Linked DNA regions of Aromatoleum petrolei. The protein of the gene in region 1 interacts with the protein of each later gene in a pairwise test. Links are inferred from orthologs where the notes say so. Each region holds a gene or a part of one and is shown on either strand. Other genes may lie near its edges.

Region 1 (15,140 bases):
GGCCGCATCATCAACATCACGTCCGTGGTCGGCAGCGCCGGCAACCCCGGGCAGGCGAACTACGCGGCGGCGAAGGCCGGCGTTGCCGGCATGAGCCGGGCGCTGGCTCGCGAGCTGGGTAGCCGCAACATCACTGTCAACTGTGTGGCGCCGGGGTTCATCGACACCGACATGACCCGTGCGCTGCCCGAAACGGCCCGCGATGCGCTGCTGGGCAACATCGCCCTCGGCCGACTCGGACGTCCCGAAGAAATCGCCGGAGCGGTGGCTTTCCTAGCTTCGCCCGCTGCCGCCTACGTTACGGGCACGACCCTGCACGTGAATGGTGGCATGTACATGTCGTAATCGCCGGCGGCGATAGCGGTTCTCATCCTTTTTGGTAGAATACGCCGGCTTTTTTTCTTACATATCTGGATCATTCTGGGAAGGAGTTAGTTCATGGAGAACATCGAGCAGCGCGTCAAGAAAATTGTCGCCGAACAACTTGGTGTGAACGAGTCGGAAATCAAGATCGAGTCCTCGTTCGTCGACGATCTGGGCGCGGATTCGCTGGATACCGTGGAACTGGTTATGGCCCTCGAGGAAGAGTTCGAGTGCGAAATCCCAGACGAGGAAGCTGAGAAGATCACCACGGTTCAGCAGGCGATTGACTACGTCAACGCCCACCTGAAAAAGTAACACTGATTACCGGAGCGAACATTGACCCGTCGCAGAGTCGTCATTACCGGTCTGGGCATCATTTCCCCGGTCGGCAATACCGTTCCGGAGGCCTGGGACAATATCGTCAACGGCCGCTCCGGTATCGGCGAGATTACGCGCTTCGATACCACGAACTTCCCGGTGAAGATCGCCGGTGAGGTGAAGGGGTTCGACATCGGCGCGTATCTCTCGCCGAAAGAGGCGCGCCGCATGGATGTATTCATCCATTACGGCATGGCCGCCGGCATCCAGGCGTTCAAGGATGCGGGATTGCAGGTAACCGCAGAGAACGCTGAGCGCATCGGCGTCAATCTGGGTTCGGGCATCGGCGGTCTGCCGATGATCGAAACGACCCACGACGATTACCTGAAGGGCGGGGCGCGCAAGATTTCCCCGTTCTTCATCCCCGGCACGATCATCAACATGATCGCGGGCAATCTGTCGATCATGTTCGGCCTCAAGGGGCCGTGCCTGGCGATGGTCACAGCATGCACGACTGCCACACATTGCATCGGCGAGGCGGCACGCCTCATCCAGTATGGCGACGCCGACGTGATGGTCGCGGGTGGCGCGGAGTCGACCGTCACGCCTCTGGCCGTGGGCGGGTTTGCCTCCGCTCGTGCGCTTTCCACGCGCAACGACGATCCGCAGACGGCGAGCCGTCCGTGGGACAAGGGGCGCGATGGGTTCGTGCTGGGCGAGGGCGCCGGCGTGCTCGTGCTCGAGGAATACGAGCACGCGAAGGCACGTGGAGCGAAAATCTACGCCGAAGTCGCGGGCTACGGTATGAGCGCGGACGCCTACCACATGACCGCCCCGTGCGAGGACGGCAACGGCGCCGCGCGTTGCATGACGAATGCGATGCGCGATGCCGGCATGTCGCTCGAAGAGGTTGACTACATCAATGCGCACGGCACGTCGACGCCGCTCGGCGACCTGGCCGAAACGACGGCGGTCAAGCGTTGCTTCGGCGACCGCGCGAAGTCGATAGCGGTCAATTCGACCAAGTCGATGACGGGTCATCTGCTGGGTGCCGCCGGGGGTGTCGAGGCGGTATTCACCACGCTGGCGATCCATAACCAGATCGCTCCGCCGACGATCAACATCTTCGAGCAGGACGAAGGCTGCGATCTCGACTATGTCGCGAACAAGGCCCGCCCGATGGAGATCCGCGCCGCCCTGTCGAATTCGTTCGGCTTTGGCGGTACCAACGGAACCATCGCGTTCCGCCGCGTCTGAGTCGGAATGGGGTAGCCCGTGCGCTACCCGCTTGAAATCAGGCTTCGTCCGTCGAAGCTGATTTTGCTGTTGAACGCCGCGATCCATGCGATCGCGGCGTTTGCATTTCTGCGTTCGTCGTTTCCTCTGCCGCTCGTGATCGTCGTCGTCGCGGGGCTGGGATTCTCGCTGCACTTGGCGAACCGCGCCGAGAGCGAGAAGGCGGGGGGCCGTCTGGTTCTGCAGGACAATGGCGAACTGTCAGTGGACCCCGATGGCCGCGGCCAGCAAACCGTGTATGCGTTGGCTGAGCCGGGGTGTGTCGATTTCGGTTGGGCAGTGTGGATTCACTGGCGCGGTACGCGGGTACGGCGCTCACCGCGCCGGTCGATACGAGGGGCGCTGATGCTTGTGCGCGGAAACGTCCATGAGGATGAGTGGCGCGGGCTGAAGATCTGGCTCCGCCACAAGGTCGGTCCTGGCCGTGTCGAAGGTGCAGCCGAAAACGACGCGACCGAGCGCTGAGTGCCCCCGCTGCATTGAGTCGGGGGCTCCGTTTCGGTGGAACGACTTCTGGCCGTCGTTCAGCGCCGGTGGGGTCGCAGGATGGTGGGACGTGCGACCGGCAGCGTATCCGGGTAATCGCGCGAACTGTGCAGGCCACGGCTCTCCTTGCGGCGCAAGGCGCAGCGCACGATCAGGTCGGCGGTGACAACGAGGTTGCGCAATTCGATCAGATCGTTGCTGACGCGGAAGTGCGAGTAGAACTCGTTGATTTCGCGCGCCAGCAGGCGGATGCGGTGCTGGGCACGCTGCAGGCGCTTGGTCGTGCGCACGATGCCGACATAGTCCCACATGAAACGGCGCAACTCGGCCCAGTTGTGCGAGATCACGACCTCTTCGTCGGCGTCGGTCACACGGCTCTCGTCCCAGTCGGGGAGTTTTGGCAGGGGGCGCTTCGCCTGAGAAAGGATGTCGTTTGCTGCCGCCTCGCCGAAAACGAGGCACTCCAGGAGCGAGTTGCTGGCGAGGCGGTTGGCGCCGTGAAGGCCTGTGTACGCCGATTCGCCAACGGAATAGAGGTTGGGAACGTCGGTACGTGCGGCCAGGTCGGTGACGATGCCGCCGCAGGTGTAGTGCGCCGCCGGTACGACGGGAATCCCCTCGCGCGTGATGTCGATTCCCAATTCCAGGCAGCGTGCGTGAATATTGGGAAAATGTTCGCGCAACCACTCTGCCGGTTTGTGGCTGATATCAAGGTAGACGCAGTCGAGACCGTGTTTCTTCATCTCGAAATCGATGGCACGGGCGACGATGTCGCGCGGCGCCAACTCGGCGCGTTCGTCGTGCGCCGGCATGAATCGGGTGCCGTCGGGCAGCCTGAGCAGACCGCCTTCGCCGCGCACGGCTTCCGATATCAGGAATGATTTTGCTTGCGGGTGATAAAGGCAGGTTGGGTGGAACTGGATGAATTCCATGTTCGCCACGCGGCAACCGGCACGCCACGCCATGGCGATGCCGTCGCCGGTCGCGACGCTGGGGTTGGTCGTGTACAGGTAGACCTTGCCCGCTCCGCCGGTGGCAATCACGGTGTTGCGGGCGCCGATCGTCTCGACGCGGTCGTTGGCGATGTCGAGCACGTATGCGCCAAGGCAATCCTGCTCAGGGAGGCCCAGCTTGTCGCCGAGGATCAGATCGACCGCGATGTGGTTTTCGAGGATGTCGATGTTCGGGTGCTTGCTGACCTGGTCGGTCAGTGTCGCCTGCACCGCAGCACCGGTGGCGTCCGCAGCGTGGATGATCCGCCGGTGCGAGTGGCCGCCTTCACGCGTGAGGTGGTATCCGAGGCTGGATTGATCCTCGCGGGTGAAGGGAACGCCACGTCCGATCAGCCATTCGATCGCTGCTTTGCCGTGTTCGACGACATAGCGTGTAGCCTTTGGGTCGCACAGGCCGCCGCCTGCGATATAGGTGTCCTGGATGTGCGCCTCGATGCTGTCGGAGGTGTCGAGGACCGCGGCGATGCCGCCTTGAGCCCAGGCGCTGGCGCTGTCGGAGATCGCTCGTTTGGTAATCAGGGCGACTCGGAGTTTGTCTGCCAGACGCAGTGCGATCGATTGTCCCGCCGCGCCGCTGCCGAGGATGAGTACGTCGTATTGTTTTGACAAGATCGTATGTGCCAAGGATCGACAGGTTCATGAACTATATCACGTCCGACGTGTCCCTCCGGGTGCTTGGGCGCAGTGGGCCTGTGGCGCACCGGAAAACCATGTCGGGGTCTGAACTATTTCAAAGCGTGTCGGTCTCCTTGTTAGCTTCGACTTTGCCGGAGACGGGGCTGGGTCGCTATACTGGCGCGGATTTTGCCCAACATAGAGTAACGACCCGCCCATGAGCGATCGCGAGATAGATCAGCAGCTTGTTGAGCGCGTGCAACGCGGTGACAAGCAGGCTTTCGGCTTGCTGGTAGCAAAGTATCAACGCAAGCTGCATAGGCTGCTGTCCCGCTTGATCCGCGATTCGGCAGAGGTCGAGGATGTGGCTCAGGAAACCTTCATCAAGGCGTATCGCGCCTTGGGATCGTTTCGTGGTGATAGCGCTTTTTACACGTGGCTCTACCGTATCGGGATCAATACCGCCAAGAACTACCTGGTTTCGCAAGGGCGACGGGCGCCCACCTCGACCGGATTTGATTCGGAAGAGGCGGAAACCTTCGAGGAAGGCGAGCAGTTGCGCGACATCAATACGCCGGAGCGCCTGATGATGACTCGGCAAATCGGCGAGACGGTCGATCACGCGATGGAAGCGCTGCCGGAGGAGTTGCGTACTGCGATCATGCTGCGTGAACTCGAAGGGCTGAGCTACGAGGAAATTGCCAGCATCATGGATTGTCCGATTGGAACCGTGCGTTCGCGAATTTTCCGCGCACGCGAGGCGATAGCTGAAAGACTGCGGCCGCTGCTGGATACGGCACCTGATAAACGTTGGTAGGTGGTACTCATGAAGGACAGATTGTCGGCACTTCTGGATGGTGATCTCGACGAGCAATCGGCGCATCCGGTTTTCGAGTCGATGCGGCGAGACCGCGCATTGCGCACCGACTGGGAGGCTTATTGCCTGATCGGTGACGTACTGCGCGGAGATCGTGACGGCAACGCCGGATTCGTCGGGCGTGTCATGGCGAACATCGACGAGGAGCCAACCCTGCTGGCGCCTTCCCGGCACGCCGCCGCGGAAGGCGGGCGATTGTGGCGATCGCTGATGCCGCTGGCCGCCTCGGTGATGGGTGTGGCCGCCGTGGGCTGGGTGGCGCATACGCTGTACAGCGATCAGGCACAACCATCGGTTGGGCAGATCGCCGTCGCCCAATCATCGACTGCAGTTGCCGCGCACGCGGCGGTACGTCCGGTTGCGGTTTCGCCGAGTCCGGTTGCTGTGGATCCGACCCGCGAATATGTCTTTGTGCATCAGGCGATGTCGGGCGGCGGGCCCATCTCGGGTGTGATCCAGCACGTGCGCACCGTTTCTGACGTCGGGCAGGGCAGTGGCCGATGAGGTGGGCGTCAGCTGTATTGGCGGTCTGCGCGGCATTGATGCAGGCGCCGGCCTTTGCCGAGTCGCCGGGTGATCCCCTCTCCTGGCTCGGGCGCATGGCCACTGCGGGGCAGCGCCTCAACTATTACGGGACCTTCATCTATCAGTCAGGGAAGAATTTCGAGACCTCGCGTATCGCGCACATGAGCGATGCGAACGGTGAACATGAACGCCTGGAGGTGCTCGACGGCAGCCCGCGGGAGGTGATCCGCAGCAATAGCGAGGTTCGGTGTGTGCTGCCCGACCAAAAGACAGTCATCGTCGATCGGCCCGGCACGCGGCGCGCCTTTCCGTCGCGGCTGCCAGTGGCGTTCGGCGGCCTCGCCGAGAATTATCGAATCCGCAAGGGCAGCGTGGGGCGTGTTGCCGGACTGGATGCTCAGCAGATCATCCTCGAGCCGAAGGATGACCTGCGTTTCGGCTACCAGTTGTGGGCGGAGGTGCAGTCCGGTCTGCTGCTCAAGGCCCGTACGGTCGATGATCGCGGCGAGATCGTCGAGCAATTCACCTTTAGTGACGTGAAGATCGGCGGCGAGATCGACAACGACGCCTTCCGCCCACGCATCACGAAGAGCAGCGACTGGCGGGTGGTCCACGCCAACGGCGTCGAGGTGCGCAAGGAGGACAGTGGCTGGGCGCTCAATGCTCCGCTCGCGGGTTTCTCGCTCGTTTCGGTAATGCGCCGGCCCCTCGGTCGCGATCGCGGCGACGCGTTGCATATGGTGTATAGCGACGGACTCGCGTCAATTTCGGTGTTCATCGAGCCGAACGAAGGGGTGCGTGTCGAGCCCGGACCCTTTGCGAGTGGTGCGATCAACATCTACAAACGCGTTGTTGGTCAGTATCTGGTGACGGCCCTGGGCGAGGTGCCATTGCGTTCGGTGCAGCGGCTGGGCGACGCGATCGAGCCGGTGACGCGATGAATGAGGCGCAGGGCATCGTCGATCGGGTCGAAGGCGGGCGCGCCTGGGTTCGTCTCACCGAGCGGGCGGGCGGCTGCGGACGCTGCGATGAGCCGGGCGGCTGCCGTTCGACGGGAATCGCGTATGCGTTGAAGGCGCCGAATGAAGTGTTCGCGGTGCCGAACTCGATCGATGTCCGGCCGGGCGAGCTGGTGTGCCTGCGGATGCACGATGGTGCGCCGTTGCGGGGTGCGCTGCTGGGCTACGGCCTGTCCGTCGCACTGCTGCTGATCGGCGCCGCGCTGGGTAGCGCATTGGCCGACTTCGGTGCTCAGGACCTGAGCACGGCGGTGGGCGGGCTGGCCGGTCTTGCTGTTGCGCTCGGGGTCAATCATATGGTGTTCCGTAGCCGCACCGTGCGACACGGCTTCGAGATCGAGATGGTGCGCGGGAGCGCAGGATGTGGTGTGGCAGGGGCGCAGGAGGGATGAACCTCGGACGTCTGCTGCGCGCGATTGTCTTTGCGCTGTCGTGCGCGTTTGCGGTCACCTCCGCATATGCCGCGGGCGGCGTGATCGCTTTGCCCGATTTCACGCAGATCGTGCAGCGACATGGTGCGGCCGTGGTGAACATCAGCGCTGCCCAGGCGGGCAAGGGCGCGGGGCCCGGCTTTCCCCAACTCTCGCCGGATGATCCGATGTTCGATTTCTTTCGGCGCTTCGTTCCGCGCAAGCCCGAGCATCCTCGCATCGACCCTGACAACAAGTCGCTCGGCTCCGGGTTCATCGTGAGCGCCGACGGTTATATTCTCACCAATGCGCATGTCGTCGAGGGCGCAGAGGAGATTATCGTCCGCCTGGTAGACAAGCGTGAGTTCCGGGCAAGGGTGGTGGGGGCGGATGCGCGCTCCGACGTTGCGCTGATCAAGATTGATGCGACGGACTTGCCGCGCCTTGCGATTGGCGATCCGGAAAAGCTGCAGGTCGGCGAATGGGTCGTCGCGATCGGATCGCCCTTCGGGTTCGATCATTCGGTGACCGCCGGCATCGTCAGCGCGAAGGGCCGCAGCCTTCCGGATGAGAACTTCGTGCCCTTCATCCAGACGGACGTCGCGATCAATCCGGGCAACTCGGGGGGGCCGCTTTTCAACCTGAAGGGCGAAGTGGTCGGAATCAACTCGCAGATATACAGCCAGACCGGTGGTTTCATGGGGCTGTCTTTTGCGATCCCGATCAACCTCGCGATGGAGATCCAGGCGCAGCTCAAGGCCAGCGGACGGGTGCAGCGCGGACGCATCGGCGTTGCAATCCAGGAAGTCACGCGCTCGCTCGCGGAGTCTTTCGCGCTGCCGCGTGCTGAAGGAGCACTCGTGAGTGCCGTCGAACCCGAAGGTCCGGCTGCGCGGGCGGGCATCCAACAGGGTGACGTGATCGTGCGTTTCGCCGGCAAGGCGGTCGATGAGTCTAGCGACCTGCCACGGATCGTGTCGTCGAGCCGCCCCGGGGCTCAGGTTAGCCTGTCGCTGTACCGCGCGGGTGTGCTTCGCGAGGTCGGCATCATGGTCGGCGAATGGGCTGACGAAGGTGCTCCGCGCTCGCGTCGAAGCGAGCGCGCCCAGCCAGCTTCCAATAAGCTCGGGCTGGTGCTCGGATTGCCGACCCCGGCGCAGAAGCGTGAACGCAATGTGGAGCACGGGCTGGTTATCGAGCGGGCGCAGGGGGCTGCAGCACGCGCCGACCTGCAGGTCGGGGACATCGTGCTCGCGATGGTGTCCAGTGGACGTCAGGTCGCGCTGAAGACGGTGGACGGCTTTACGCGCCTGGCGGCCGACATCAAGGACGGCCAGTTGGTCACGCTGCTGGTGCATCGCGGTTCCGGAACGAGCTACGTGACGCTGAGGGCGGGAGATTGAGCGTGGTGCGCGAATTGACCGTGATGAGCCGCGAGTGGTGCCACCTGTGCCATGAACTTGTCGATCGCCTGCTGCCGCTTGCTGCCGAACTCGGATGGCGCGTGCGCATTCTTGACGTCGATGCGGATCCGGCGCTTGAAGCCAAATGGGATGAACTGGTTCCCATCGTCCTTGCCGGCGACACAGAGCTGTGTCATTACCATCTGGACGAGGGCGCGATCCGTGCCTATTGCGGGCGTTTTCCGCTAGAATCCGCCGTTTAGCCGATTCAACCGATACTTATTGGGTGCCGCGAGGCACCTTTCTTTTGTTGGCGCATGCAACACATCCGAAATTTCTCCATCATCGCCCACATCGATCACGGCAAGTCTACGCTGGCTGATCGCCTCATCCACTATTGCGGCGGACTATCCGATCGCGAGATGGAGGAGCAGGTGCTCGATTCGATGGACCTCGAGCGCGAGCGCGGGATCACGATCAAGGCGCAGACCGCCGCCCTGCAGTACAAGGCGAAGGATGGCCAAGTCTATAACCTCAACCTGATCGACACTCCGGGACACGTCGACTTCTCCTATGAGGTGAGCCGTTCGCTGTCGGCCTGCGAGGGGGCACTCCTCGTGGTCGATGCGTCGCAAGGCGTGGAGGCGCAGACGGTCGCGAACTGCTACACGGCGATCGAGCAGAACGTCGAGGTTGTTCCGGTCCTGAACAAGATCGACCTGCCCGCGGCGGATCCCGACAACGCGCGCCAGGAGATCGAGGACGTCATTGGCGTCGACGCGTCCGAGGCGGTGCTGTGTTCGGCAAAAACCGGGCTGGGCATCGAGGATGTGCTCGAGACTGTCGTGCGCCGCGTGCCGCCGCCCGAAGGCGATCCCGCCGCGCCGCTGAAGGCGTTGATCATCGACTCGTGGTTCGACAACTACGTCGGCGTGGTGATGCTGGTGCGCGTCGTGGACGGCGTGCTGCGGCCGAAGGACAGGATTCTCCTGATGGCGACGGGCGCACAGTATCCGTGCGATCAGGTCGGCGTGTTCACGCCGCGCTCGGTTGCGCGTACTGAATTGTCCGCAGGCGAGGTGGGTTTCATCATCGCCGGCATCAAGGAGCTGCAGGCGGCGAAGGTCGGCGACACCGTGACGCTCGCGAGCCGGCCGGCCGCTGAGCCGCTGCCCGGCTTCAAGGAAATCAAGCCGCAGGTGTTCGCGGGCCTTTATCCGGTCGAGTCGAGCGAGTACGACCAGTTGCGCGATTCGCTGGAGAAACTGCGCCTCAATGATGCTTCGCTGCAATTCGAGCCGGAAGTCTCGCAGGCCTTGGGTTTCGGTTTCCGTTGCGGCTTCCTCGGGCTGCTACACATGGACATCGTGCAGGAGCGTCTCGAACGCGAGTTCGACATGAACCTCATCACGACGGCGCCTACCGTCGTGTACGAGGTCGTGATGAACAGCGGCGAAGTGATTCATGTCGAGAATCCCTCCAAGTTGCCCGACCTGTCCAAGGTTGCGGAGATTCGAGAGCCCATCATCACGGCGACGATTTTCATGCCGCAGGAGTACGTCGGTCCGGTGATCACTCTGTGCAACCTGAAGCGTGGCGTGCAGGTCGATATGCGCTACCACGGCCGTCAGGTGCAGCTGATCTATGATCTGCCGATGAACGAAGTGGTGATGGACTTCTTCGACAAGCTGAAGTCGGTGTCGCGCGGTTACGCCTCGCTGGACTACGAGTTCAAGGAGTACCGTGCGGCGGATCTCGTGAAGCTCGACATGATGGTCGGCGGCGAGAAGGTCGATGCGCTGTCGGTGATCGTGCATCGCGCCTCGGCACAGTATCGCGGCCGTGAAGTGGCGGCGAAGCTGCGTTCGCTGATCCCGCGCCAGATGTTCGACGTCGCCGTCCAGGCAGCGATCGGCTCGCACATCATCGCGCGTGAGACCATCAAGGCGCTGCGCAAGAACGTGCTCGCGAAGTGCTACGGTGGCGACATCTCGCGCAAGAAGAAACTTCTCGAGAAGCAGAAGGAAGGCAAGAAGCGCATGAAGCAGGTCGGAAACGTCGAAATTCCGCAGGAGGCCTTCCTCTCCGTGTTGCGGGTGGACGAAGGCAAGTAGGCGGTGCCGCCCTGCGGGGTGCCGCGTTGAATCGCGACGAAACGGAGTCTGTGTGAATTTTGCGCTGGTGTTGTTCCTGCTGCTGGTGGCAACGGCGATACTTTGGGTCATCGACCGCTTCTACGCCAAGAAGCGTCGCGCTCCCGGTGCTCCCGCGCCGTGGTGGGTCGAGTACGGTGCCAGTTTCTTCCCGGTGATCCTGATCGTGTTTGGCCTGCGTTCGTTCATCGTCGAGCCGTTCAAGATTCCGTCCGGTTCGATGATTCCGACGCTGCTCGTCGGTGATTTCATCCTCGTCAACAAGTGGACCTATGGCATCCGCCTGCCGGTGATCAACAAGAAGATCATCGAGGTGAACAATCCGAAACGCGGTGACGTGATGGTGTTCCGCTATCCTGCCGATCCGTCGATGGATTACATCAAGCGTGTCGTGGGGCTTCCGGGCGACAGGATCGAGTACATCGACAAGCGTCTGCGCATCAACGGCGAAGCGGTGCCGATCACCGCGCAGGACGATTATCTGCATCCTGATCGCCTGTACTACTCGCCGCGTTTTCAGGAAAAGCTCGGCGCGGTCGAGCATTCGGTGCTGATCGAGCGTGACGTGCCGCCCTTCGTGCCGCAGGTGCTTGATTATCCGCATCGGGAGAACTGCACCTATACTACGTCCGGCGTGCGTTGCACCGTACCCGAAGGGCATTACTTCGTGATGGGCGACAATCGCGATGCGAGCAGCGACAGCCGCGTCTGGGGGTTCGTCCCGGATGAGAACATCGTCGGCAGGGCGTTCTTCATCTGGTTCAACTTCAACGACATGAAACGGATTGGCGGGTTCCACTGATACGGAGACGGCATGCGGATGATGAAATGGCAGCGGGGCATGAGCCCCATCAGCGTACTGGTTGTCGGCGGCCTTCTGGGCTTCGTCCTGCTGATCGGCTTTCGTGCAGTTCCGGCGGTGAATGAGTACTTTGCGATCCAGCGCATCATCAAACTTGTGGCCGATGAGGGCGACGGCGGCGCGTCGATCGCCGACATGCGCCGGAGTTTCGAGCGCCGCGGGCAGATCGACGACGTGGTCACGGTCACCGGGGCCGATCTCGACATTCGCAAAGATGGCGGCAAGGTTGTGATCGACGTCGAGTATTCGCGCCAGGTGCCGGTGGTGGCCAACGTCAGCCTGCTGATCGACTTCAAAGCGACGACGATCGGAAGATAGTGGCAGTCAATCTTGATCGCTTCCAGCGAGGCATCGGGCACCAGTTTGGGAACCGCGCGCTGCTGGAGCAGGCTCTCACGCACCGCAGTTTCGGGCAACCCAACAACGAGCGCCTTGAGTTTCTCGGTGACAGCATCCTCAATTGCGTCGTCGCGATTGCGCTGTTCGAACGATTCGGTGAGTTGCGCGAGGGGGAGATGTCCCGCCTGCGGGCTTCGCTGGTTTGCCAGGACGGCTTGCACCGCATTGCCCGCGCGCTGGAACTCGGCGAGTACCTGCGCCTGGGCGAGGGGGAAATGAAGAGCGGCGGGTTCCGCCGGCCCTCCATCCTCGCCGACGCAATGGAGGCGACTTTCGCGGCGGTGTTCCTCGATCAGGGCTTCGACGCGGCCAAGGCCGTGATCGATCGCCTGTATGCACCTCTGATCGCAGAGATCGATCCCCGCGTGGCCGCCAAGGACCCGAAGACGGCGCTGCAGGAGTACCTGCAGGGGCGCCGGCTGGCGCTCCCGACCTACACGACGGTGAAGGTGCACGGCGAGGCGCACGCGCAGGAATTCGAGGTCACCTGCGAGGTCAACGCGCTGAAGATCCGCACCACCGGGCGCGGCGCGAGTCGTCGCGCCGCCGAACAGCAGTCGGCCGAGAACGCGCTGGCGCAGTTGAGGAAGTCATGAACGAGAATATTGGCCCGGAAAGCGGGCCCGCCGCCGCGCCCGAAGGGTTCCGCACGGGATTCGTTGCCATCGTCGGCCGACCCAACGTTGGCAAGTCGACACTGTTGAACCGTCTGATCGGGCAGAAGATCAGTATTGTGTCGCGCAAGGCGCAGACGACGCGCCATCGCGTCACCGGAATCCTGACGAACGATGAGGCGCAGTTCGTCTTCGTCGATACGCCCGGTTTCCAGACCAAGCATCGCAATGCGCTCAACCGTTCGATGAACCGGACGGTGTCGCAAGTACTCGCCGACGTGGATCTGGTGCTCTTCGTGATCGAGGCCGGTCGCTTCGGGGAAGACGACCGCAAGGTCGTCGAGGTGCTGCCGAAGGAAGGAAATGTGGTTCTGGTCATCAACAAGGTCGACCGGCTTGCCGACAAGACCCAGCTGCTGCCCTTCATCGCGCGCGTGAAGGATGCCTTTCCTTTCACCGAGATCGTCCCGCTCAGCGCTGAGCGGGGGACCAACGTCGAGCAGTTGCTGCGCGCGGTGACGCCGCTGTTGCCCGAGGGCGCGCCGATGTATGGCGAGGACGAGGTCACCGATCGCAGCGAGCGGTTCCTCGCTGCCGAATTCCTGCGTGAGAAACTCTTCCGCCTGTTGGGAGACGAACTGCCGTACGGCATTGCCGTGGAGATCGAGAAGTTCGAAACGGAAGGAAATCTGCGTCGCATCCATGCCGCGGTGGTCGTCGACCGTGCCAGTCACAAGGCGATCGTCATCGGCAAGGGGGGCGAGCAGCTCAAGCGCATCGCCTCGGAGGCGCGTGTCGAACTCGAGCAGCTGTTCGACGGCAAGGTGTTTCTCGAGGTGTGGGTCAAGGTCAAGAGCGGCTGGGCGGATGACGAACGCGCCCTCAAGAGCCTGGGCTACGAATAAGACCTGCGGACGCGTGCCGCCGTGAGCCAGAAGCAGCGCGTCGACGGACAGCCGGGCTTCGTCCTGCATTCCCATCCCTGGCGCGAGACCAGCCTCATCGTCGAGGTCTTCTCGCGCGATCATGGCCGCGTCGCGCTGGTGGCAAAGGGCGCACGGCGCCCGATGTCGGCCCTGCGTGGCGTCATCATGGCCTTCCAGCCACTGCTGCTGGATTGGTCGGGTGGCGGCGAGGTGAAGACGCTCGTGCGCGCCGAGCGCTCCGGCGGGCAGCCCCTGCTTGTCGGTCGTGCGCTGATGTGCGGCTACTACCTGAACGAACTGATGGTCCGGCTGACGGCCCGCGAGGACCCGCATCCCGTGTTGTTCGATGCCTACGCCCGCGCGATCGCCTGCCTCGGTCGCGGCGAGCCGCAGGAGCCGATCCTGCGCCGCTTCGAGCTCGCACTGCTGCGTGAGCTGGGCTATGGCATCGGTCTCGCTGCGGACGGCGACTCGGGTGCGCCGCTCGATCCTCGCGCCGACTACCTCTATATAATCGAGCGCGGCCCGGTACCGGTTCCGGAAGGGACTGGCGATGTGGCGGCAACGAGCGGGCAGACGCTGCTCGACATGGAGCACGACGATTTCTCCCGCCCCGAAACGCTGGCGCAGAGCAAGGCCTTGCTGCGCATGCTGATCAATCATTATCTCGGCGGTCAGACGCTGCAGTCGCGCCGGGTCTTAAAGGAGTTGCTGGAGCTGTGATCGAACTCGGCGTGAATATCGACCACGTGGCGACGCTGCGCCAGGCGCGCCGCACTTGGGAACCGGACCCCGTGTGGGCGGCCGTGGAGGCGCATCTGGGTGGCGCCGACGGCATCACTGTGCATCTGCGCGAGGATCGGCGTCACATCCAGGACGAGGACGTGCGCCGCCTGCGCGAGCTGACGCAGGTCAAGCTCAACCTGGAGATGGCGGCGACCGATGAGATGGTCGGGATCGCGTGCCGGCTGAAGCCCGAGATGGCGATGCTGGTGCCCGAGGGCCGGCACGAGGTGACGACCGAAGGCGGACTCGACGTCATTGCGCAGGAAGAGCGGCTGAAGAGCGTCGTGGGGCGCCTGGCGGATGCCGGCATCGTCACCAGCGTATTCATCGACGCGGAGATCGCGCAGGTTGAGGCAGCCGCGCGCATTGGCGCGCGCGTGTGCGAGATCCATACCGGGCCTTACGCACACGCGTTCCACAATGCCGGACGGGACGCCGAAAGCGCGTCGGTGCTGGCCGAGATCGCGAAGATATGCGATGCGGGCGAGGCGATCCGGGGCCTGGGCATGCGCTTCAATGCGGGCCATGCGCTCAACTACTACAACGTGCAGCCGGTCGCGCGGCTCGCAGGCGTGCGTGAACTGCACATCGGCCACGCCATCGTCAGCCGGGCCGTATTTTCGGGCATGCGCGAGGCGGTGCGGGAGATGAAGCGCCTGATGCGCGAGGCTGCGGGACAGGGCTGCTGAGCGTCCGCGGATGATTCACGGTATCGGAACCGACATCGTACAGATCGCCCGCCTGAGTTCCGCCCTGGAGCGCAATGGTGAGCGCTTCGCGGCGCGCATCCTTGCGATCGGCGACGAGCGCGACGGCTTCAGGGCGAGCCGCGATCCGGCCCGCTTCCTTGCGAAGCGTTTCGCCGCGAAGGAAGCCTTCGGCAAGGCCCTGGGGACGGGCGTTGCCGTCCCAGCGACGCTGCATGCAGTGCGGGTCGGGCACGATGGTCTCGGCAAGCCGGTCTATATGTTCGACGCTGGGCTCGCGGCCTACATGCAGGAGCGCGGTCTGAATGCGCACCTCACGCTGAGTGACGAGAACGAATACGTGGTCGCGTTTGCGCTGATCGAGAAGA
Region 2 (15,168 bases), 2.5 Mb from region 1 along the record:
GACCTCGCCGGCGCCTACACCCGCGTCAGCGTCGGCGGTGCGACCGCCGGCTGGCTGTCCTTCGAGGACGCCTACGCCGCCTCGCCCGAGTTCAAGGCCGAAGGCGTCACCCGCGTCACGGACCCGCTGCTGCTGTACTTCACCTCCGGCACCACGTCGAAGCCGAAGCTCGTGCAGCACAGCCACCAGTCCTACCCCGTCGGCCACCTGTCGACGATGTACTGGATCGGCCTGCAGCCTAACGACCGCCACATGAACATCAGCTCGCCGGGCTGGGCCAAGCACGCCTGGAGCTGCTTTTTCGCCCCGTGGAACGCCGGCGCCTGCGTGTTCCTCTACAACTACAACCGCTTCAACGCCAAGGCGCTGCTCGACGTGCTCGTGAAATACGAGATCACGACCATGTGCGCGCCCCCGACGGTGTGGCGCATGCTGATCCAGCAGGACCTCGCGTCCGTGAAGACCAACCTGCGCGAACTCATCGGCGCCGGCGAGCCGCTCAACCCCGAAGTCATCGAGCAGGTGAAGAAGGCCTGGGGCATCACCATCCGCGACGGCTTCGGCCAGACCGAAACCACCTGCCAGATCGGCAACACGCCGGGCCAGAAGCTCAAGCCCGGCTCGATGGGCCGCCCGCTGCCCGGCTACACCATCGCGCTGCTCGACGCCGACAGCAATCCGGTCGAGGAAGGCGAGATCAGCCTCGTGCTCGCCAAGCGCCCGGCCGGCCTGATGCTCGGCTATGCCGGCGACGAAGCCAAGACCGCCGAAGTCATGCGTGACGGCCACTACCGCACCGGCGACGTCGCGAGCATCGACGAGGAAGGCTACATCACCTATGTCGGCCGCGCCGACGACGTGTTCAAGGCCTCCGACTACCGCATCAGCCCCTTCGAGCTCGAATCGGTGCTGATCGAGCACCCGGCCGTCGCCGAAGCCGCCGTCGTCCCGAGCCCGGACCCGGTGCGCCTGGCCGTGCCGAAGGCCTACGTGATCCTCGCCGCCGGCCACGAGCCGTCGAAGGAACTCGCGAAGGACATCTTCGCCTTCACGCGCGAGAAGCTCGCCCCGTACAAGCGCATCCGCCGCCTCGAATTCTCGGACCTGCCGAAGACCATCTCCGGCAAGATCCGCCGCGTCGAGTTGAGGAAGAGCGAAGAGGGCAAGGACGCGTCCGTGCGCGGCGCGCTGGAGTTCTTCGAGGAAGACTTCCCCGAGCTCAAGGGCTGAACCGCCGCGCATTGCGCATTGCATCAAGGGGCGCGTGCAGCGGCGGCATAAGCTGCTACAATGCGCCCCGTGGCGGGTCTCCCCGCATTGCAGCGCGGTGAACCTGGTCAGGGCCGGAAGGCAGCAGCCACAGCCGTTCCCTGCAAGTGCCGGGGGTCGGGCTCGCCACCCTGATTCACGAACGGGCGCCTCCGGAAACGGGGCGCCCGTTTCATTTTGTACCTCCTTGCCGGACTTCCGTTACGCACGCCCCGCGCTCTTGCGCTATCTTCGGCGCGTCCCTTCGCCGAGCACCCGTTTGAACCTGAGCTCATTCCTTCTTTCCCTGCTATGCCTGGCCGGCATCGCCGCCGCGCCCCTGCACGCCGAACCGCCCCCATCACCGCAGGGCGTCGCGCTGGTGCTATCGGGCGGCGGCGCCCGCGGCATCGCCCACGTCGGCGTGCTCAAAGTCCTCGAGGACATGCGTATCCCGGTCGACTGCATTGTCGGCACCTCGATGGGCGCGATCGTCGGCGGCGCCTACGCGGCGGGGATGGAGCTGGGCGACATGGTGCGCGAGATCCACGCCGTCGATTGGGTCAATATGTTCGCGAGCAGTGTGCCGCGCGAGGACCAGCCCTTCCGCGACAAGCAGGATGCCGCGCGCAACCGCTCCGCAATCACCTTGGGCTACGGCGGCGGTGCGCTGCTCTTGCCGCAGAGTGCGATCTCCGGCCAGGCGATGGACCGCTTCCTCACGCGGCTCGCCGGCGACGCCGAGGCGCTCGACACCTTCGACAGCCTTGCGCTGCCCTACCGCGCGGTCGCCACGGACCTCGAGACCGGCGAGCTGGTCCTGCTCGACAAGGGGCCGCTGTGGCGCGCGATGCGCGCGAGCATGGCCGTGCCCGGGGTGTTCCTGCCGATCGAGACTGAAAATCGACTGCTTGTCGATGGTGGCCTGGTGATGAACCTCCCGGTCGATATCGGCCGCGAGCTGTGTGGCGGGCGCGTCATCGCCGTGAATCTCGGCACGCCGCCGCACGCGCGCGAGCGCCTGCGTTCGGCCACCGACATCGCGCTGCAGGCGATCAACCTCGCGCTCGAACAGAACGTGCGCCAGCAGCTCGCGCGCCTGGGTCCCGAGGATGCGCTGATCCAGGTCGAGCTGCCCGGCATCACCTCGCGCGACTTCGATCGTGTGCTCGAAACCATCCCCTACGGTACCGAGGCCGCGCTGCGCCAGTCCGCATCGCTCGCACGCTTCAGCGTCGATGAGGATAGCTACGCGAGGTGGCAGGCCCTGCGGCAATTCCGCTGGCACAAACGCGCGCCGGTCGTCGCCGACATCAAGGTCGAAGGCCTCAGGTTCGTGCCCAAGCGTCTCTTCGACGCGACGCTCACGCAGAAGGAGGACGAGCCGCTCGACACGCAGGCGCTCGAGCGTGACATCGCGCGCATCTACGAGCGCGGCGACTTCGATCGCCTGCGCTACAGCGTGCTGCACGACGGGCCGCGCGCGACGGTGCAGCTCGATGCCGACGAGAAGGCCTCCGGCCCCAACCTGCTGCGCTTCGGCGGCGGCCTCGCCGCTGATTTCGAAGGCGGCTCGCAGGTCGGCCTCTACGCCGGCTTCTCACGCCGCTGGCTCAACACCCGCGGCGGTCGCTGGGACACCGACCTGCAGCTTGGCACCACGAACCGCATCCGCAGCGAGCTGTTCCAGCCGCTCGACCTCGACAGCGGCTGGTTCGTCGCGCCGTCAGTGGAGCTGTTCAACCGCGTGCTGCCTGTTTTTGTCGATGGCCGCAAGCTGTCGGAGAACAAGGAGAAGGGCGGCCTCGTAGGCCTCGATGCGGGATACGAGGTGGGCATGTGGGGCGAACTACGGGCCGGCTGGCGGCGCGGGCGGCGCAGCTCGGAAGTCATCGCCGGCCCCGAGCTCTATCCCGAGCGCCTCATCGAAGACGGCTGGGTACATGGCACCGCCACCATCGACCGCCTCGACAGCCCCTTCTTCCCGCGCCGCGGCTACGCTGCCCGGCTACGTGCGGAACTTCACTCGCCGGCCTTCGGCGCCGACCAGCGCTACTTCTTCACCGAGCTCGACGGCGACGCCGCGACCTCCTTCGGCCCCAACGTGTGGCGCGTACGCGCGCTGCTCGCCGGCAGCCCCGACCGCGACTTGCCCGAGGTCGGCCGCACCCTGCTGGGCGGCCCCTTCCGCCTTTCTGGCTACCGCTACGGCGAACTCGCCGCCGATCAGGTGGCGCTCGTCAGCGGCGCCTACTACCGCCAGATCACGCGCCTGCCCGACACGCTCGGCCGCGGCGTGTACGCCGGCGCGACAGCCGAATGGGCGGAGCTGCGCAACTATGGCACCGCGCTCACCCCGGACCCCGGCCGGCACCGCGCGTATTCCCTCTTCCTCGGCGCCGACACCGCCCTCGGTCCGATCTACGTCGGCGCGAGCTATTCGCCCGAAGTGGGCGACGTGCGCTACTACCTGCAGCTCGGACAGCCCTGAGGCACGTGCGGCCGATCGCCCGGGGCGGGTCCGTCAGGCCGGTCGCCGATAGCCATCCGGCACGCCGTCGGGTGACAGCATGATCTGCCACAGCTGCAGGTCGCGTGCGCGGAAGGCGCCCGCGCAGCTGAGCAGGTAGTAGGACCACATGCGGCGGAAGCGTTCGCCGTAGCGTCCGGCGAAGCGCGGCCAAGCCGCTTCGAAGCGTGCATGCCAGGCCATCAGCGTGCGGTCGTAGTCGGCGCCGAAGTTGTGCAGGTCCTCGATCACGAAGAGATGCTCGACGGCCTTCGCAACCTGCCTCAGGGCTGGCAGATCGCCGTTCGGGAAAATGTAGCGGTCGATCCACGGGTCGGTGTGCGCGGTGCGGAAGTTGTTGCCGATCGTGTGCAGCAGGAAGAGCCCGTCGTCTCGAAGGCAACGGCGCGCGACCGCGAAGTAGGTGCGCAGGTTATGCCGGCCGACATGCTCGAACATGCCAAGGCTGGCGATGCGGTCAAACGGCTCGTCGATTTCGCGGAAGTCCATCAGGCGGAACTCCACGGGCAGGCCGGCGCAGCGCTCGCGCCCGTACTCTGCCTGCGCCCTCGAAATTGTGAGGCCGACGCAGCGAACGCCGTAGCGTTCGGCTGCGAACTTCATGAGGCTGCCCCAGCCGCAGCCGATATCGAGCAGGCACATGCCGGGCCGCAACCCGAGCTTGCGGCACACCAGGTCGAGTTTCGCCTCCTGTGCCGTCGCCAGATCGTCAGCGTCCGCCCAGTATCCGCAGGTGTATGCCATGTACGGATCGAGCATCGCCTCGAAAAAATCGTTGCCGAGGTCGTAATGCACTTCGCCGACGAGCTTCGCCCGGCGCGGGCTCTGCAGGTTCGTGAGATGTGCGCGCAGCACGTGCCAGACGAACTTCGGCGAACGCGCCGCGCGGTCGAGGTGGGCTCGCACGATGCGATGGATCAATTCGTCGACCTGTGGTGCATCCCAGTCGCCATCCATGTAGCTCTCGCCCAACCCCATGCTGCCATGCAGGAGGATCCGGTCCGCGGCCTCCGCGCGATGCAGCCGCATGTCCCACGGCCGGGTGCCGCCGATGCAGATGTCGGCTTCCCGCAGCAGCCCGGCCAGCAGCTCGACACTGCCCCCGTATGGCGCTCGTCGCGTCACCGTCGTGCCGCTGCAAAGGTGCGACTCTGGCAGCTCGTGAAACTCCGGGGCCATGCACGCTCCTCCTTCTCCGTGTGCCGCCTGTGCACGGGCGACGCTCGTCCGCGAACACCCATTCCGGATATGTTCGACTTTCAAAGGATAGACCACGCTTCGCACAATTCCGTTTCAGCGCGCGGGGCCGGAGGCCATTCCGATATCAGGCAAGTGCGGCGTCGAGCACCATCATCGCCGCGAAGCCGACGACGAGGCCGGTCGTCGCGAGCGTCTCGTGGCCGCGACGGTGCGATTCCGGAATGATCTCGTGGCTCACGACGAAGAGCATCGCACCCGCTGCGCCGGCGAGGCCCCAGGGCAGAAGTGCCTGCGCCTCCGCAACCACCGCGGCGCCGGCGAGCGCCGCGATAGGCTCGACCAGACCGGACAGGGCCGCCACCGCGAACGATACTGCCCGGCCGTAGCCGGCGGTCGCGAGGGCGATCGCAACGATCAGCCCTTCGGGCACATTCTGCAGCGAGATGCCGGTCGCGACCGCATTGCCGGTGCTCGCAGAGACGCTTGCGACTCCGATCGCGAGCCCCTCGGGAACGTTGTGCACCGCGATCGCGAACACGAACAGCCAGACCGCCCCTGCGCTGCGCTCCGACTGTGGTTCATGCGAGTGGGGCAGGGTGCGGTCGAGCGCGAGCAGGACCGCGGCGCCCGCGCCCATCGCCACCGCGACGAGGAACACCGCGTCCACGCGGCCGAGTCCGAGGGCGACTGCCGCGTCGAGGCCAGGAAGGAGCAGCGAGAACACGCTCGCTGCAAGCATCACGCCCGCACCGAAGCCGAGCAGAACCCCCTTCACGCCGGCGGCGATGCGGCGCATCACGAGCACGGGCAGCGCACCGAGGGCGGTAGCCAGCGCAGCCATCGCGCCCCCAGCGAGGGCGTCGGGGATTGCGAACGCGCCGGCATCGACGCTGCGCACGAGTTGCGTACCCAGCACCACGAAGCCGGTCAGGACGATCAGCCACCCGCCGAGCGCGCGCAGCGCCCCGGCCGCGTTGGCATGCTGATAGTGCAGGCGGGCGACTTTGGCAACCATGATGCGACTCCTTTCAGTTGGGCGATTGCGTCGAATCCAGTATTGCCGTGCGCTGAAAATAGTTCTAATTGAACATTAATAAGTATTCGATAGATTTTCAGTATTTATTCGCCCGCGGCAAACCGGCGCGTCCTATTGCACCCGGGCACCGCCCGCAATCGCACCGGGAGCGTGCTCGGCGCTCTGTTAGAATCCCGCGCCATGAGCTATCAAGTTCTCGCCCGCAAGTGGCGGCCGAAATCCTTTGCGACGCTGGTTGGCCAGGAGCATGTCGTGCGCGCGCTCAGCCACGCGCTCGCGACCGGCCGGCTGCACCACGCCTGGCTGTTCACCGGCACTCGCGGCGTCGGCAAGACCACGATCTCCCGCATCCTCGCGAAGGCGCTGAATTGCGAGACCGGCGTCACGGCCGAGCCCTGCAACCAGTGCTCCGCCTGCCAGGCGATCGACGCCGACCGCTTCCCCGACTATGTCGAGATGGACGCCGCGTCGAACCGCGGCGTCGAGGACATGGCCGCGCTGCTCGACAAGGCCGTGTACGCGCCGGTGCAGGGGCGCTACAAGGTCTACATGATCGACGAAGTGCACATGCTCACCGGGCATGCGTTCAACGCGATGCTGAAGACGCTCGAGGAGCCGCCGGAACACGTCAAGTTCATCCTCGCGACCACCGATCCGCAGAAGATTCCCGTCACGGTGCTGTCGCGCTGCCTGCAGTTCAACCTCAAGCAGATGCCGCCGGGCCACATCGTCGAGCACCTGTCGCGCATCCTCGAGGCCGAGGCCATCCCCTTCGAGGCGCCGGCGCTGCGCCACCTCGCCAAGGCCGCCAACGGCTCGATGCGTGACGCGTTGTCGCTGCTCGACCAGGCGATCGCGCACGGCACCGGCAAGGTCGAGGAAGAGCAGGTCACCCACATGCTCGGCACGGTCGGTGACGACCACCTGTATGCCGTGCTCGATGCGCTCGCCGCCGGCGACGTCACGGCGCTGCTGGCGGTCGCCGACCGCATGGAAGCGCGCAGCCTCTCGTTCGATGCGGCGCTGCAGGCCCTCGCATCCCTGCTGCATCGCGCCGCTCTCGCGCAATTCGCCCCCGCCGCGATCTCCGACGAGGCCGAGCGCGCGCGCCTGCAACCCTACACCGAGGCCTTCGACGCCGAATTCCTGCAGCTCGCGTACCAGATCGCAATCCACGGCCGCGACGAACTGCCGCTCGCGCCCGACGACTACGCCGGCTTCACGATGACGCTGCTGCGCCTGCACGCCTTCCGTCCCGACATGCCGGCAGCCTTGGGCAGCCCTGCGACCGAAGGCGGAGGAGGGGGTGTCGCACGCGCCTTGCCGCCTGCCGCTGCGCGACCGCCGGCTGCATCGCACCCAGCCTCCGCGAGCGCCGCTCCCAGACCCGCTCAGCCGGCCGCCATCGCTCCCGCCGCGCTTGCCGTCGCGGAAGCGCCGGCTGCGTCGGCCGTGCCCGCCCGCGCCCCTGTGGCGCCTTCCCCTGGCGCCGCATCCGCGCCTCCTGCAACCCGGGCCGAAGCGCCGATCCCTGTGGAAGCCCGCCCCGAGCCTTCCAACTCGGTGCCACCCTGGGAGGATTTGCCGCCCGAAGCCTTCTTCGGCCAGAGCGCCGAACCGGCTGCGCCGGGGGGCGAGTCGCCGCGCGAGGTCGTGCCGGCTCCGCCCGTTGCGCGTTCCGCGCCGGTGGAGCGGCCCGAACAGGTGGCCCCGTCCGCTCCTCAGCCCCAAGCGCCCTCCGTGTCGCCGGCGCCGCCGACCGCCGACGGCGAGGCGGCGGGGGATTTCGCCGCCGGCAATTGGCACGGCCTCATTCGCCGGCTCGGTCTCGGCGGGCTCGTGCGCGAGTTCGCCCAGCACTGCGAGTGGCTGGGCTTTGCCGACGGCGTGATCGACCTGCGCCTGTCGAATGCCCATCGCCACCTCCTCGACATGAACCCGGGCGTGGTGGAGCGCATCCAGGATCAACTCGCTTCCCTGTATGGGGCGCCCCTCAAGCTGCGCGCCACGGTCGGCGCGATCGCCGGCGAAACTCCCGCGCAGCGCGACGAGGCCGATCGTCGTGCGCGCCGCGCCGAGGCCGTTGCAGCGCTCGAAAGCGATCCTTTCGTGCGCGAACTGATCGAACGATTCGACGCAACCCTCGTGGAAGCGTCGGTGAAACCACTTTGAATCCCCAATTGCGGAGAAACGCACCATGATGAAGGGCGGAATCGCCGGCCTGATGAAACAGGCCCAGCAGATGCAGGAAAACATGAAGAAGATGCAGGACCAGCTCGCGCTCGTCGAAGTCGAGGGCCAGGCGGGCGCCGGCATGGTCAAGATCCTCATGACCTGCAAGCACGACGTTCGTCGCGTCACCATCGACCCGTCGGTCATGGACGACAAGGAAATGCTCGAAGATCTCGTCGCCGCGGCGATGAACGACGCGGTGCGTCGTGCCGAGGCGACCACGCAGGAGAAGATGGCGGGCTTCACCGCCGGCCTCAACCTGCCGCCCGGGATGAAGCTCCCGTTCTGATGAGCTCCCCCTCGAGTCTCGACGAACTGATCGAGGCCCTGCGCGCGCTGCCTGGCGTCGGCCCGAAGTCGGCGCAACGCATGGCCTACCACCTGCTGCAGCGGGATCAGCGCGGCGCCGGACGGCTCGCGCGGGCGCTCTCGCACGCGCTCGAAGTGCTGCGCCACTGCGAGCGATGCAACACCTTCTCCGAGGCCGACATCTGCCAGCGCTGCGCCAACCCGCAGCGCGACCACTCGCTGCTATGCGTGGTCGAGATGCCGGCCGACCTCGCGATGATGGAGCAGACGCAGCTCTACAACGGCCTGTACTACGTCCTGATGGGACGCCTGTCGCCACTGGATGGTATCGGGCCGCGCGAGCTGCGGCTCGACAAGCTCCTCGCGCGCGCCGCGGACGACGATGTGAAGGAAGTGATCCTCGCAACCAACTTCACCAACGAAGGCGAAGCGACCGCCCACGTGATTGCCGAGCTCCTCGCCGCGCGCGGCGTGAAGGTGAGTCGCCTGTCGCGCGGCGTGCCCGTCGGCGGCGAGCTCGAACACACCGATACGGGAACGATTGCGCAGGCTCTGGTCGAGCGTCGCGCGCTCTGACAAAGAGGTTTGCTGCGTTGCGGAAGTTGCGCTGCAGCAAACGGTTTCCGGCGAATCCGCGCTGTCATGCGGGAGTGCATCCGGGGTCCATGTCAATGACATGAGCTCGGCATGACCTCTTTTTATGTATCAGGCTTTTTGCTAAAATCCCGCAGTTTTTTTGTATCCGGAAACGGGTTTCTTTTCAGGGATGAGGTCATGAGCGTGGATCAGAAGATGGACAGTGGCCGCCGGCAACTGCTTGTCGCGACGTCGGCCGCCGGTGGCGTGGCTGCGGTGGCGACGGCTGTGCCGTTCGTTGCCAGTCTGACGCCGTCGGAGCGTGCGAAGGCTGCAGGTGCGCCGGTCGAGGCGGATATCAGCAAGCTCGCGCCGGGCGAGATGATGACGGTTGAATGGCGTGGCAAGCCGGTGTGGATCCTGCGCCGGACCCCGGAAATGCTGGCTTCGCTCGACAAGACCGACGCCGCCGTGAGCGATCCGGAATCCGCCAAGGAGATGCAGCCGGAGTACGCGAAGAACAAGAGCCGCTCGATCAAACCCGAATACCTCATCGCCGTAGGAATCTGCACCCACCTCGGCTGCTCGCCCAGCGACAAGTTCAAGGTCGGCGCCGAGAGCGGCATGGGCGACGATTGGCACGGTGGCTTCCTGTGCCCCTGTCACGGTTCCAAGTTCGACCTTTCCGGTCGCGTGTACAAGAGCATGCCGGCGCCCGACAACCTCGAGGTGCCGCCGCACAAGTACCTTTCCGATACCACGATCCTCATCGGTGACGACTCCAAGGCCTAAGCGATGACCACAAAATCACAACAACTGCTCAACTGGGTCGACGAGCGTTTCCCGCTGACGTCCACCTGGAAGGCGCACCTGTCCGAGTACTACGCGCCCAAGAACTTCAACTTCTGGTACTTCTTCGGTTCGCTCGCGCTGCTGGTGCTGGTGATCCAGATCCTGACCGGCATCTTCCTGGTCATGCACTACAAGCCGGATGCCTCGCTCAACGCCTCGGGCATTCCCGTTGCATTCGCCAGCGTCGAGTACATCATGCGCGAAGTCCCGGGCGGCTGGCTGATCCGCTACCTGCACTCGACCGGCGCCTCCGCCTTCTTCATCGTCGTCTACCTGCACATGTTCCGCGGCCTGCTCTACGGTTCCTACCGCAAGCCGCGCGAACTGATCTGGATTTTCGGCACGCTGATCTTCCTGGCGCTGATGGCTGAAGCCTTCATGGGCTACCTGCTGCCGTGGGGCCAGATGTCGTTCTGGGGCGCGCAGGTCATCGTGAACCTGTTCTCGGCGATTCCGGTCATCGGCCCGGACCTGTCCGTCGTCATCCGCGGCGACTTCGTCGTGTCCGACGCCACGCTGAACCGCTTCTTCTCCTTCCACGTCATCGCCGTGCCGCTGGTGCTGATCGGCCTGGTGCTCGCGCACATCGTCGCGCTGCACGAAGTCGGCTCGAACAACCCCGACGGTGTCGAGATCAAGAAGAAGAAGGACGCCAACGGTATCCCGCTCGACGGCATCCCCTTCCATCCGTACTACACGGTGAAGGACATCGTCGGCGTAGTCGGCTTCCTGATCTTCTTCACGGCGATCGTGTTCTTCGCCCCGGAAGGCGGCGGCTACTTCCTCGAGTACAACAACTTCGTCCCCGCCGACCCGTTGAGGACCCCGCTGCACATCGCTCCGGTGTGGTACTTCACGCCCTTCTACTCGATCCTGCGCGCGGTGACCTATCCGCTGTTCGGCATCGACGCGAAGTTCTGGGGTGTTGTCGCGATGGGCGCTGCGGTCGTCATCATCGCCTTCCTGCCGTGGCTCGATCGTAGCCCGGTGAAGTCGATTCGCTACAAGGGCGGTCTGTTCAAGGGCATCCTCGCGGTCTTCATTGTCGCCTTCTTCATCCTCGGCTACCTCGGCGTTCTGCCGCCGACCCCGGGTCGTACTTTGGTGGCGCAGATCTGCTCGGTGATCTATTTCGCCTTCTTCCTGGCGATGCCCTGGTACAGCAAACTCGACAAGTGCAAACCCGAACCGGATAGGGTGACTTTCAAATGACTATCAACGTGATCAAGACCCTGAAGCGCCTGGCCGCTGCGGCGCTGTTCGCGCCGACGCTGGCGCTGGCTGCCGGTGCGGTGCTGCATCTCGACAAGGCGCCGGTGAGCAAGGATCCGGCCGCCCTGCAGGCGGGTGCGAAGACCTTCGTCAACTACTGCATGAACTGCCACAGCGCGAGCTTCGTACGCTACAACACGCTGACGCAGATCGGCCTGACCGAGCAGGAAATCCGCGACAACCTGATGTTCACGGGTGAGCGCATCGGGGACCTGATGAAGGTCTCGGCGAGTCCGAAGGAGCAGAAGGCCTGGTTCGGTGCGACCCCGCCCGACCTGACCCTGGTCGCGCGTCAGCGCGCATCGGAGTTTGGCAGCGGCGCCGACTGGCTCTACACCTACCTGCGCCAGTTCTATCGCGACCCGAATCGTCCGACGGGCTGGAACAACAAGGTGTTCGAGAACGTCGGCATGCCGCATGCGCTATGGGAACTGCAGGGCGAGCAGATCGGCAAGGTGACCGAGCATGATGGCGTGAAGTCGATCGAGCTCGAACTGGCGAAGCCCGGCAAGCTGTCGGCGCAGGAATACGACAAGACCGTCGCGGATCTCGTCTCCTTCCTCGTGTGGATGGGCGAGCCGGTCGCCGAGAAGCGCAAGACCATCGGCGTCGTCGTGCTGATCTTCCTGGCCGGCCTGTTCGCGCTCAGCTTCGCGCTGAAGAAGAACTACTGGAAGGACATTCATTGAACGTCGGCGCGAACTGATTCGGCGCCTTGAAGTCTGACGCACCACGCGTACCTCGCGTGGTGCGCTTTGTTTTTGTATCGGGAGCAGTAACACCATGATGAACCTCTATTCCGGCACCACCGATCCGTTCAGCCATCGCTGCCGGATCGTGCTGTTCGAGAAGGGGATGGACTTCGAAGTCATCGACGTCGATCTCTACAACAAACCGGAAGATATTGCCGTCATCAATCCGTACAACCGCGTGCCGGTTCTGGTGGATCGCGACCTCATCCTGTATGAGTCGAACATCATCAACGAGTACATCGATGAGCGCTTTCCGCATCCGCAGCTGATGCCGCCCGACCCGATCATGCGTGCCCGCGCACGCCAGCTGCTGCACACCTTCGAGCACGAGCTGTTCTCGCACATCGAGGCGCTGGAGAAGAACCAGAAGGGCACGGTCGAGAAGAGCCGCGCGCATGTGCGGGACCAGCTCGTCCAGCTCGCACCCATCTTCACGAAGCAGAAGTTCATGCTCGGCGACGAGTTCTCGATGCTCGACGTCGCGATCGCCCCGTTGCTGTGGCGTCTCGAGCACTACGGTATCGAGCTGCCAAAGGCGGCCGCGAACCTCATGAAGTACGCCGAACGCATCTTCAGCCGCCAGGGCTTCATCGACGCCCTGACACCGTCCGAAAAGGTAATGCGTCGTTGACGCGCAGGCGGCCCCGCCAGTCGGGGCCCCACGGATCCCATCCATGAGCAAGGTATCGACCAAACCCTACCTGGTGCGCGCCATCTACGACTGGTGTCTCGACCAGGGCTTCACGCCCTACATCGCGGTTGCCGTGGACGAACGCACCGTCGTTCCGCCCGGCTATGCGCGCGACGGGCAGATCGTGCTCAACCTCGCCCCGGACGCGACCAACCATCTGGTGATGGGCAACGACCTGATCACCTTCCAGGCCCGTTTCGGCGGCGTGGCACATGCGTTGTCCCTGCCGGTGGCCAATGTGCTGGCCATCTACGCACGCGAGAACGGGCATGGCATGGCCTTCGAGCAGGAAGTCGCGGGTAGCGAGCCGCTGGCCGACGAGGATGCGACGGACGAGGTCGGTTCCGACGCGGGTGACGGCGATGGGCCGGACACGCCGTCGGCGGCAGGGCGCAGCGCCAGTCGCAATCACCTCAAGGTCGTCAAGTAGCAGACCTTGGGGCGGGCGACCCTTCGCCGTGCGCGGCGAAGGGTGCTCAGCGGCGCCCGTCGAGGAAGGGAAAATGCTCCACCGGCGGACGACCGCCGCGGATGAGTTCGGTGAGCGCGCTCGCCGAACCGCAGGCAAGCGTCCATCCCAGTGTGCCGTGTCCGGTGTTGTACCACAGGCGTGACACGCGGCTGCGCCCGATCAGCGGAATATTGCCGGGGGTCGCCGGCCGCAGGCCGGTCCAGCGTTCCGCCCGAGCGAGGTCGACAGCGCCTGGAAAGCGCGCCTCGATCCAATCCAGAATTGCCTGGCAGCGTGCGGTGTTGATGGTCGTGTCGAAGCCGTTGAGCTCCGCAGTGCCGGCCACGCGCAGGCGCTCTCCGAGGCGCGAGCACACGATGCGGCGCGATTCGTCGGTGAGGCTGACGCTGGGCGCGCGCGCGGGATCGACGATGGGCGCGGTGATCGAATAGCCTTTCACCGGGTAAATCGGCAGCGTTTCGCCGAGAGGGGCGACGAGCGCGCGGCCGTAGCTCCCCAGGCAAACCACATAGGCATCGGCGGTCAGCGCACCCGCGCGGCCCTGCGCATCGCGCACCACGACTGCGTCGATGGCTCCGCTCGTGCGCGAGAGGCTGGTAATCGTCGTCTCGTAGTGAAAACGCACACCGCTTTCGGCGGCGAGCCGCGCCAGTCCCTGAGTGAAGCGGCAGGCGTCGCCCGATTCGTCGCCGGGTGCATACAGGCCGCCGGCGAGCTGGGCGCGCACGGCGCCGAGCGCCGGTTCGAGCGTCACGCACTCATCGGCCGCACAGGCGCGTGCGGCGATGCCGTAGGCGGCGAGCTCGGCGACCCGCGCGCGCGCGTGCGCGAATTCCGCCGGAGTGAAGAACAGGTGCAGGATGCCACGCTCGAGGTGGTCGTAGGAGAGGCCCGTCTCAGCGCGCAGCTCCCGCAGTTTCTGCCCGCTATGCACGGCGAGGCTGGCGATCGCCGCGGTGTTGCGGCGGGTGCGTCCGGGCAGGCATTCGCGCAGGAAGGACATGGCCCAGCGCCACTGCGCGCTGTCGGCATGGGGGCGGAACAGCAGCGGAGCGTCCTCGCGCCCGAGCCAGCGCAGTGCGGTGAGCGGCGCGCCGGGGTTGGCCCAGGGTTCCGGGTGGCTGATGGAGATCTGGCCGCCGTTGGCGCGGCTGGTTTCGAGTGCCGCCGCGGGCTCGCGGTCAACAACGCTGACTTCGAATCCGGCCCTGGCGAGATACCAAGCCGTCGTGACGCCGGTGACGCCGGCGCCGAGAACCAGAACGTGCATAGTGAGTGATCGGGTCTTGCGGTCGCCGGAAGGGCCGTGGCCGCCGCTGCGCGGGGAAGCCCGCGGGAAGTCGATCATAACCTCTTCGCGGGCTGCGGGTGCGCGGATCTTGATGCGCTCGGCCGCGGTACGCGGGATAATCCGCTTTTTCCAGCTTGCGCAACTATCCGCATCCGGCCCGGCCGGAGCCACAAGGAGTCATTTCATGCGACGCGTCACGCTAACCCAGTTCCTGATCGAGCAGCAGCGCGCGGGCCGGACCACGCCCGAGCTGCGCCTGCTGATCGAGGTCGTCGCCCGCGCCGTGAAGGCGATCAGCGTCAACGTGTCGAAGGGTGCGCTCGCCGGCGTCCTCGGCGAGGCGGGCACCGACAACGTGCAGGGCGAGGCTCAGAAGAAGCTGGATGTGATCGCCAACGAGATCCTGCTGCAGGCGAACGAGTGGGGCGGTCATCTGGCTGCGATGGCCTCGGAGGAGGTGGAGGAGGTGCACCAGATCCCCTTCGATTATCCGAAGGGCGGTTTCCTGCTGCTGTTCGATCCGCTCGACGGTTCGTCGAACATCGACGTGAACATCTCGGTCGGTACGATCTTCTCGGTGCTGCGCAATCCGGAGGGCGACGGCGAGCCGACGGAGCAGAACTTCCTGCAACCGGGCCGTGAGCAGGTTGCCGCGGGCTATGCGCTGTACGGGCCGTCGACGCAGCTGATCCTGACCGTGGGTAACG

What was found.
Region 2: the proteins of recO (region 1) and recR interact in binary tests that used the Escherichia coli proteins (3 or more experiments, as listed by UniProt). The link is inferred for Aromatoleum petrolei from one-to-one orthologs.

Annotation. Positions count from the first base shown.
Region 1 is NZ_CP059560.1:1,056,047-1,071,186, reverse strand. The notes cover bases 12,277-15,140. They hold recO (DNA repair protein RecO), read left to right. Parts: upstream 12,277-13,279; coding sequence 13,280-14,002; downstream 14,003-15,140. Other genes in these bases: acpS (holo-ACP synthase), read left to right, coding at 14,765-15,140; ToN1_RS04770 (pyridoxine 5'-phosphate synthase), read left to right, coding at 13,999-14,754; era (GTPase Era), read left to right, coding at 12,332-13,258; rnc (ribonuclease III), read left to right, coding at 12,277-12,335. Also shown: 3-oxoacyl-ACP reductase FabG, read left to right, coding at 1-345; acpP (acyl carrier protein), read left to right, coding at 439-678; fabF (beta-ketoacyl-ACP synthase II), read left to right, coding at 700-1,938; ToN1_RS04840 (protein YgfX), read left to right, coding at 1,957-2,442; nadB (L-aspartate oxidase), read right to left, coding at 2,502-4,085; RNA polymerase sigma factor RpoE, read left to right, coding at 4,309-4,908; ToN1_RS04825 (sigma-E factor negative regulatory protein), read left to right, coding at 4,918-5,472; ToN1_RS04820 (MucB/RseB C-terminal domain-containing protein), read left to right, coding at 5,511-6,434; ToN1_RS04815 (SoxR reducing system RseC family protein), read left to right, coding at 6,431-6,904; ToN1_RS04810 (Do family serine endopeptidase), read left to right, coding at 6,901-8,325; ToN1_RS04805 (glutaredoxin family protein), read left to right, coding at 8,349-8,588; lepA (translation elongation factor 4), read left to right, coding at 8,643-10,439; lepB (signal peptidase I), read left to right, coding at 10,492-11,280; ToN1_RS04790 (DUF4845 domain-containing protein), read left to right, coding at 11,293-11,658; more of rnc, read left to right, coding at 11,658-12,276. UniProt on the Escherichia coli protein: Involved in DNA repair and RecF pathway recombination.
Region 2 is NZ_CP059560.1:3,564,733-3,579,900, forward strand. What follows is about bases 7,441-10,332. They hold recR (recombination mediator RecR), read left to right. Parts: upstream 7,441-8,534; coding sequence 8,535-9,131; downstream 9,132-10,332. Other genes in these bases: dnaX (DNA polymerase III subunit gamma/tau), read left to right, coding at 7,441-8,186; ToN1_RS16330 (YbaB/EbfC family nucleoid-associated protein), read left to right, coding at 8,212-8,535; petA (ubiquinol-cytochrome c reductase iron-sulfur subunit), read left to right, coding at 9,330-9,923; ToN1_RS16345 (cytochrome b), read left to right, coding at 9,927-10,332. Also shown: ToN1_RS16300 (AMP-binding protein), read left to right, coding at 1-1,230; ToN1_RS16310 (patatin-like phospholipase family protein), read left to right, coding at 1,529-3,739; cfa (cyclopropane fatty acyl phospholipid synthase), read right to left, coding at 3,773-4,957; ToN1_RS16320 (ZIP family metal transporter), read right to left, coding at 5,103-5,993; more of dnaX, read left to right, coding at 6,195-7,440; more of ToN1_RS16345, read left to right, coding at 10,333-11,195; ToN1_RS16350 (cytochrome c1), read left to right, coding at 11,192-11,944; ToN1_RS16355 (glutathione S-transferase N-terminal domain-containing protein), read left to right, coding at 12,039-12,638; ToN1_RS16360 (ClpXP protease specificity-enhancing factor), read left to right, coding at 12,682-13,128; ToN1_RS16365 (D-amino acid dehydrogenase), read right to left, coding at 13,175-14,440; ToN1_RS16370 (class 1 fructose-bisphosphatase), read left to right, coding at 14,646-15,168. UniProt on the Escherichia coli protein: May play a role in DNA repair. It seems to be involved in an RecBC-independent recombinational process of DNA repair. It may act with RecF and RecO.